One region of the Paenibacillus sp. 1781tsa1 genome, then DNA from elsewhere that is predicted to be linked to it. Evidence: predicted binding sites of a transcription regulator. Region 1 holds the regulator's gene; the other holds the start of a gene.
The links. Region 1 encodes CtsR, which represses protease genes until heat stress. Its sites were predicted from a motif close to ATGGTCAATAAAGGTCAAACA; they were not measured.

Region 1 (4,436 bases):
GCAATGTTGGTAGGTTGCTCTTGGCCGCGGCCAATCAGCGTTTCTACTTCATCCTGAATTTTTTCCAATCCGAGTCCCAGGCCGATCAGTGCTTTGGCTGCGATGCCTTCGCCTTCACGAATGAGGCCGAGCAAAATATGCTCAGTACCGATGTTATTATGACCGAGACGGACAGCTTCTTCCTGCGCGAGTGCGAGCACCTTTTGGGCCCGTTCCGTAAATCTTCCAAACATCATATCTCCTGCACCTCCATGGTTTTGGATAAAACGAGGGTTCCAAACCATCCCCGTCGTATTCTTCATATCATTTTTGTTTGCAGCCGTGCTGCGAATAAAGTCATTCGGCATTCGTACATGCCTTATTATATAAAAGCCGCAATGCGGCATGAAACCATAATTCAATACAATATCAGGCTAAGCTAGGGCTGCTTCGCTGCATTGATCGTATCACGAATCAACTGAGCACGATAGATGTCACGTTCATCTGTCCGCATATCTTCGCCATATGTTTTCTGCAAAAATCCCGGCTGTGTCATCACATTCAACTCATTCATTACCGTGATAGACAGTCCATCCAACAAGCCGAGATCCACGCCAAGGCGTACATCCGATAAGCGTTGTGCAGCTTCCTTGGAATCTACAATAGCTGCATGAGACAATATGCCGTAAGAACGCATGACACGATCCGTAATTCGAAGTCTGGAGTCGGTAATTAACCGTTCTCTGGCTGTACGTTCATGACCAATCATCTGTAAAACAACACCATGCAGGTTCTCAATGACTTCCTGTTCGGTCTGCCCCAGTGTAATCTGATTCGAGATCTGGAACAGGTTACCCATAGCTTCGCTGCCTTCACCGTATATCCCTCTTACAGTCAATCCCACTTGGGAAACTGCGGTTAAAATACGGCCAATCTGCTGCGTCATCACCAAGGCAGGCAGGTGCATCATGACAGATGCTCTGACACCTGTACCTACATTAGTAGGACAGCTGGTTAAGTATCCTCTGCGATCATCAAAAGCATAATCCACGTGCGCTTCAAAAGCATCATCTATTGCGGAAGCTTTCTCCCAGGCTTCTTTCACCTGGAACCCCGGATAGAGGCACTGGATACGAAGATGATCTTCTTCATTAATCATAATACTGACAGACTCATCCTCACTGAGAATAACCGCACCATTCCTGGATTCATTCGCAAGACTTGGACTGATGAGATGTTTCTCCACCAGCACCCGTTTGTCGAGTTCGTCAATATCGATCAGATCCAAAGTATGAAAATCCCCAAAGGCATGAACGTCATCGTATTGAAGTACTTCGCTCAGCTTATTCAGCACCTCTTCCGATTGCTCATTAGAAGCCAGCATCGGAAACGGAACATGCTGAAGGTTGCGCGCAATCCGGACACGGCTGCTAATGACGATTTCGGAATCAGCCGCATCACTGCGCATCCAGTCGCTGAGCGCCTTCTCTGTAAAGCGCAGATTAGGCATTACGCATCCCTCCTACTCATGACAAACTTTACTCCTGAGCTATTCCTTTTTCAAGTCCTCTGATCTGGTCACGGATCTGAGCCGCCTCTTCAAATTCCTCTTGGGCGATGCTCTCCTGGAGCTCACGCTTCAGATCAGCGATTTGCCGTTTCACCTTAATGCGACCACCAGCTCGTGCAGGCACTTTGCCTACATGGGACGTACTACCATGAACCCGCTTGAACAAAGGGTCCAGACGGCTGTCAAAATATTTATAACATGAACTGCAGCCAAATCGGCCTATCTTGCTGAATTGTGCGTACGTCATACCACACTCTTCACACTGAAGTGCTTTTGCAGGTGGTGTTCCTGCCGATCCACTTTTGCCGGCTGGATCAAAATCAAGCAACCCGGACAACAAGTTGTGAATGGAAAACCCACCTGCTGTTCCAGGAATCATTTCCCCTTTTTCGCGGGCACATGACTCACAAATATGGAATTCCGTCTTCTCTCCATTTACAATCTTCGTAAAATGTAGTGTCGCCGGACGTTTATTACATTCTTGGCACAGCATAATGATGTACCTCCTTTGACCCCGATAGTTTTCATTTACCGAGCAAAGATATTAACATCGCCTTTAACATTCTGGCACGAATTTGATCCCGGTAAGGAAGTTTGACCAATATAACCTCTCTAGATACAGCTGCTCGCATCAACCCAGCTTCACGCTTGCTCAAGAAACGTGCTTCTTCCAATTGATAAATCAGACCTTCGGCAGCTGTCTGCCCGATCTCATCACCAATACTATGGTGCAAATGATTATGCAGAGCTGAATGGGCTGGTAATTCAATGCGCTGTATGCGAACATAACCACCACCACCGCGTTTACTCTCTACCAGGTATCCCTTCTCGAGTGTAAAACGTGTGCTGATGACATAATTGATCTGGGAAGGTACACATGAGAACTGATCTGCCAGATCATTACGCTGAATTTCAACCATTCCTTCGGGACTTTCATGCAAAATACTCTTCAGATATCGTTCGATAATATCAGAGATATTACGCATCCAATCATCCTCCACTGTCTGAAACGTTAAGTCAATAAGGACCCACACGCCCCCACAGAGTACACCTTCTCTACCCATTTAACCAATCAGGAAAACAGCGAATCTTGCTTCCACAGGTATCAACAGGAGAGCGAAGGAAGCACGAAGGTCCTTTAATATTCCCTTGATCCTCCGATGTAATGAATCCCGTATATTGGCGATCATGCATCAGATTGTAGAAAGAAAGCTACTTAAGTATTAAACCTTTAGTTGACTTTGACTTTCTTTGACTTTATATACATTATAGCATATTTTGTGGGTTTGCCAAGTGGGGTCACTATTCATTTTTTACGATTTTACACGAAATATTCCCCAGACACAAAAAAACCTCTCCAAAACCGCTGGAGAAGTCCATTTGTCTTTCAATTACGCCTTATTTCTATATAAGCTAATCCAGTTAAATCGAGCAGTGGAAGTAGTCATCAAAAGAAATCGAGTAAATAGGTTTCCCGTTCAGGTATCGCTTGTTCCAGAGCCTTGATTGCTGTGTTCGGTCCGTGAATTCTTCCCATTCGTGCCATTTCCGTTGGTCTGCGATATCCCATCAGCACCGCAGTAAGGGCTTGAATATCTACCTTAATAGTCTGATCATCAGTAACTGGCTCCGAAGTTTTCCATATGGATGCTGTTCCATTCATTGCTACGTTCAATTGCCATACTCCTTCATTCCACGGAGCGTGGGAATCCTCTACCTGTAGAACAATCTGCACCGGTGAGTCCTGGCTTGCAAAAGGATACTGGGATATAAACTGCTCCACACTAACGATACGCGCCATAAAATAAGGTACGATCTCCTGCTGAATCCGCGGGTTATCCAATTGGAAAGCAAGCGTATCACTTGCAGGTGCCTGCAACGTAACTTCCTGGATCATGGAATCATGGTTAGCAATGAAGGTCCACAGTCCTTGCCTAGCCTCTTCGTTCAGATAGATGATCTCTTTAATGGTAAACTTATTTTCCTTAACCTCATATAAAAGATAACCTTGTGCTGCATCAGCTTTATCGTAATATACAGCCTTCTGGCTGCTTCCATTAACCAAAACTGAATTCTCCCACCTTGCATCATCCCGAACCAGAGTTCCGTTATAACGCTCAGCATAAGCACTGTATACTTCCTTTAATATGTTGAGGCTCGGATCTCCACGCCGAATTGTTCCAGGTGTCGCTTTTTTCATAGGCAAATGAGCTGTAGGTACTTTATACCGTTTAAATTCAACATACGTCTCCCATCCATACTTTCGATAGAAACCAAAAGAGAATGGATGCAAGAACGATATACTTTGTTTGTTACGATTCATTTCTTCCAACGCATGCTTCAGCAGACCCGCTACCCAACCTTTGCGTCTATACTCTGGCCAGGTGGCTACACCCGCAATACCGCCCATCTCGAACGATCTACCATGAATATAGGTTTGAAAAGGAATAATGTGAAGTTTGGCTCCTAGCTGCCCTTCCTCATATACACCCCATATATCCTGTGACGAAAATTGACTCCGCCGTTTTTCTTTTTGTTCTTCACTCATTACTACTTGAAAAGCATATTCGGAGAGTGCCATCGCCGGTTCAAAATCATCTACCGTCAATTTTTGAATTTCCATACCGCCCTACACCCCATTCGCTAGAGTTATTATCAATCCAAATCTGGCCTGATATGTGATATATGTACCCCTTTGAGTGTGTCAGAGGATTCCTACAAAGTCAAATAAGAGATGCTTTCGCATCCCTAAAATAAATAAATAAATAAATAAATAAAAACCACCACCGAATAACATCGGCAGTGGTTCTTCGCTTGGCGGCGTCCTACTCTCCCAGGACCCTGCGGTCCAAGTACCATCGGCGCTAGAGGGCTTAACGGTCGTGTT
Region 2 (4,436 bases), 6.1 Mb from region 1:
ATTTGAGCAAATGAGCCAGCATTTTAGCGTCAGTCAAGTCGTTGATTGCTACTACTTCAATGCCCTCTACATTTTGAATACGGCGGAATGCCAAGCGTCCAATACGTCCAAAACCGTTAATACCTACTTTAATCATGAGTAAGTTCCTCCCAAGTTTTGATTAATTTTTTTATGAAACTTATATATTCAAGACAGACGGTGAAGTCCGTCAAGACAACAATAGTTGTGTTGCAAAGTAAGCGAAGTAAAACCTTATTCCATTTCAGCAACGATGACTTCGGCAGCAGCCTCATCAATAATCAGAATATCTTCCTGACCAAATCGCAACACGGAATGTATAGCAGCAGCTTTGCTTTTGCCACCTGCGATTCCAATCACTACATCGGTTCGTTCAATATCCTGAAGTCGCATCCCCAGTGTAAGCATGGTATGTACCACCTTACCCTGATCGTTAAAGTAATAACCGAAAGATTCAGATACGGCTCCCTGCTCCTGAAGTTCATCTATGATCTCTGTAGCAAGTTTACGTCGTGTCGCCATCTCCACGGCATCACCAATTCCATGAATAACAATCCGCGATTTTCGAATCAGCTGCAGAATCTCCTGAACACTGGGGTCCTGGATTAATGATTCATAGGCATGATCACTAAGCAAATCCGGTACATGCAGGAGTTTATATTGCGCTCCTACCCGTTTTGCCATCGTAGATGCAATCGTATTTGCCTGAATTTCAAGGCTTTCTCCAAGTCCACCGCGTGCCGGTACGAACCAGACACCTTTGAGCGATGTTGGCGGAGTCAGTTGCTCTGCGACTTCGGCCGTTGTTGATCCGCCAGTAACGGCGACAACGTCGTTGTCACTCATGATATTGCCGAGAGCCTTCGCTCCGGCTCTGCCCAGTTCCCTTTTGGCAAATGGAGATACGTCCGAATCGCCAGGAACCACAACTACCTTTTGCAGACCGTAGGCTTGCTTGATGCGCTCTTCCAGCTCGGATAATCCGAACAACTCTTTGGCTACGGGCTCTAACTGCTGCAGCAAATCATACCCTGCCTCGCTGATCTTCATTCCTGCACTGTCAATTTCAATAAGTCCCTGAGCCTTTAACAGATCGGTCTCAGCCCTCAGAACCCGCTCGGTCATCTGCATGGAATTAGCTAACGTTCTCCGTCCGATCACATCCGATAACATGATCTGCTGCAGAATCGTATACCTCTTTTTCAAGACATCCATGAGATCAGGCAGAAGCTGCTTTTGTACTTCTAAAATCGTTCGCATGCTTTCCACTCCCGCAAGTTCTCGTTCCAAGCTCTCTTTCGTGGCCCTAAAACGTCCCGGGTTAACTTTTTAAGTCCCACGTCTATTCTACCTAAAACTGACGTGACATGCAAGTGTTTCAACGTGTTATTTCGACACACATTCAGCGTTTGTACGCGCCTATTTTCACAATCCTAGACTTCCATGATCAAGGACTAGCTCACGCATACCATATATAGAAGAAACAAATGAATCCCGTCTACATATCGCTCAGAATACATTTCATCCGGCATGTCCAAAACCTCTAATAGCATTTACTTAAATGCACTCTTTATCCACTCTTCTTCATCATGATCATTTTTAGGTTAATCCAAACCAATACACATCACGAATTGCTTGCAATTAAATATTTCATGAGCTATAATCATTATTGCTGTCACATAATGTGCGCCCGTGGTCCAATGGATATGACGTAGGCCTCCGAAGCCTGAGATCCAAGTTCGATTCTTGGCGGGCGCGCCACTTTTATTTAACAGCTCATAACCCTTTTAACCAATGAAACCGGAAAGGTTTCTTTTTTTTGCAAGTTAGTTTGACTTTCTTTGACTTTTTGTTTGGAATTGTTTATTATGTGGGTAATACGGTAACAGTTTAAATATAAACACCAATAACATTTACATTCCGAGGAGGTTTTTCACGTGAGTTTTATTCCAATGGTCGTTGAACAGAGCAACCGGGGTGAGCGCGCCTATGACATCTACTCCAGATTGCTGAAGGATCGTATTATTTTCCTTGGTAGCGATGTTAATGATGTAGTGGCTAATGCCATTATGGCACAGATGTTGTTCCTGGCTGCGGAAGATCCGGAGAAAGACATTCACTTATACATCAACAGCCCAGGCGGATCGATTACAGCCGGTATGGCCATTTACGATACAATGCAATTCATCAAACCGGATGTATCTACCATCTGTGTAGGTATGGCGGCTTCCATGGGTGCATTCTTGCTGAACGCTGGTGCAAAAGGGAAACGTTTTGCGTTGCCTAACAGTGAAATCATGATTCACCAACCGCTTGGTGGTGCTCAAGGTCAAGCTTCGGACATCGAAATTCGTGCTCGCCGCATCCTGAAAATGCGTGATACCTTGAACCGCATCATCTCTGAGCGTTCAGGTCAACCTCTGGAGCGGATCGAGAAAGATACAGATCGTGACTACTTCATGAGTGCTGCTGAAGCTGCCGATTACGGTATCATTGATAAAGTTATTGAAAACGTAGGTTCCCAAGGCATCTAAGTGTGATGTAGACCCCGGTCTACGCGTTAACATATCAATACCTAACGTAATCAGCAACACCTCATTGTGTTGTCTAACGAGAAGAAGCCCTCATCATAATTATGATGAGGGCTCTTTTTTTCATTTTATAAGAAGGATAACCGAAGAGTGCACAATAATAGTTCGTTATTTGGTTCCAGTTACATTACTGAAAGGTTCTGTGCCTTTAGGGAGAAGCTCTTTATACGTGAATGGCATTTCAGGGAAGCCTTCTGCGTACGCCGTATATTCATACAACTGGAAGAACACAACTACCCCTGTTGGTGTCACATAGAAATCCTGGTCCTTATTCAACCCTTTGTAACCTTCCAGGTATCCACCGCGGGCTTTCAGTTGCTCGCCCACTTTTTTACCCAACGTCTCGCGCATGGTTTTGTTATTTTGCAGCACATCATCTAATGTAAGCTCCTTGCCTGTGTCCAGTGCAAAGGTGTGGCCGGTACGGGTTGTCATGCCATGTGCTCCTGCATAGTCCTCATAACGTTGAGTGATCAAACCTAGCACGCCGTTCTCATTGTAGGTCACGACATACGAAGTTTCAAAAGCATATGGACGTTTTGCGGTTGCCCCGCCAAATTCAGTGGTTTGTTTTTTGAAAGCAGCAACAGCCGTGTCCACTTCATCTTTGAGCACTTTGTTGATGGCCGCTTCAGCTTCTTTGCTGGCAAGTCCACTTACCTGCGGATATTGAACATCTACTTCAGCGTTTTTCACAGTGACATTAACTGTGGCCGCCTTAACTTTCACGCTATTTTGTTTCACCTTGCTGAGTGTTAACGTTTTGGTTTTGCCATCCCAATTTCCCTGTACACCCAGATAATCTCTCATTGCCGAGAATGGAATATATAATCGACCTTGAATCAATTTCGCTTCCACCTGAGGGTAATAACCGTTAATGTAAACGTTTGGCTGTCCATCCATCAAGCTAACAGTCATCGCATTGTTGGCTGCTGTTACCGTATATGACTTGGTTTTGGCATCATATTTCAACGTACCGCCCGCTACATCTTTGACCGCTGTCAGCGAGACCCAAGTCGATCCACCTTGAAGAAGTCCTTTTTGAGTCAGTGTTTTCCCACCCGATTTCAGAGTTACCTCAGCCGGGGTTGTCACTTTCGAGGATACAGACGCCGCCTGTACCGAACTATCCTGCCATACCGAACCACTACCTACAATAATTCCTGCTGCAAGCAACGCACTTGTCCATTTTTTCCATGATGTCATATATAAAACTCCTCTCTGAATTCACAATTAGGTATCATTGCGTATGTAATCCTGACCTGATCGCATATCTCATACGCTCACCTCTTTATTATAATTAACCCAATTTCGGAAAGGTTTACAGCTCGAGTTACAATGTTGATGAATATCAGACGGAAAATATAAGGGGATATGACCTTTTTGTCACGAACAACTATACAAAAAAGATACCAATATACAGCATTTCATGTTGCTTCAAAAAGGGTTCCCTCCTATCAAACTTCATTAAAGTTTGCTTTTGCAACAAAAAAAGACTCTGTCCACAGGACAAAGTCTTTGTCATTATTTCGTTGTACCCTTCAAATGAAACTTGTAAAGGTTACTTGAGCTTACAATCCTGGTTCACTCTTGTTTATTTCATTTCATACGTAATATTCAGGATTGTACTTACTTTAACCTGGCCTGTTTCAATCTCCGTGCCACCTGCTGTATCTTGGGCTTTGGACATTAACGCCTCGCTTGCATAGAATACAGGCACATTGGCGTCACCTTGGCTCACGGAAAGAACAGCACCCAGTTGACGTTTAACTGCTTTTGCAATGGCGCCAGCTTTCACATCTGCATTGGCAACAGCCTTCTCAATCA

Region 2: clpP (ATP-dependent Clp endopeptidase proteolytic subunit ClpP) is a predicted target of CtsR. The motif match lies at 1,847-1,867, and genes of this name have one in related genera.

The regions. Positions count from the first base shown of each region.
Region 1 covers NZ_JAMYWY010000001.1:6,233,521-6,237,956, forward strand. The annotation lists gene NKT06_RS28105 (ATP-dependent Clp protease ATP-binding subunit) at 1-236, opposite strand, end outside; gene mcsB (protein-arginine kinase McsB) at 419-1,489, opposite strand; gene mcsA (protein-arginine kinase activator protein McsA) at 1,518-2,042, opposite strand; gene NKT06_RS28120 (CtsR family transcriptional regulator) at 2,074-2,535, opposite strand; gene NKT06_RS28125 (GNAT family N-acetyltransferase) at 2,997-4,172, opposite strand; rRNA gene rrf (5S ribosomal RNA) at 4,362-4,436, opposite strand, start outside.
Region 2 covers NZ_JAMYWY010000001.1:181,917-186,352, reverse strand. The annotation lists gene gap (type I glyceraldehyde-3-phosphate dehydrogenase) at 1-136, opposite strand, end outside; gene NKT06_RS00915 (sugar-binding transcriptional regulator) at 253-1,278, opposite strand; tRNA gene NKT06_RS00910 (tRNA-Arg) at 1,705-1,779, shown strand; gene clpP (ATP-dependent Clp endopeptidase proteolytic subunit ClpP) at 1,956-2,552, shown strand; gene NKT06_RS00900 (stalk domain-containing protein) at 2,718-3,815, opposite strand; gene NKT06_RS00895 (SIMPL domain-containing protein) at 4,204-4,436, opposite strand, start outside.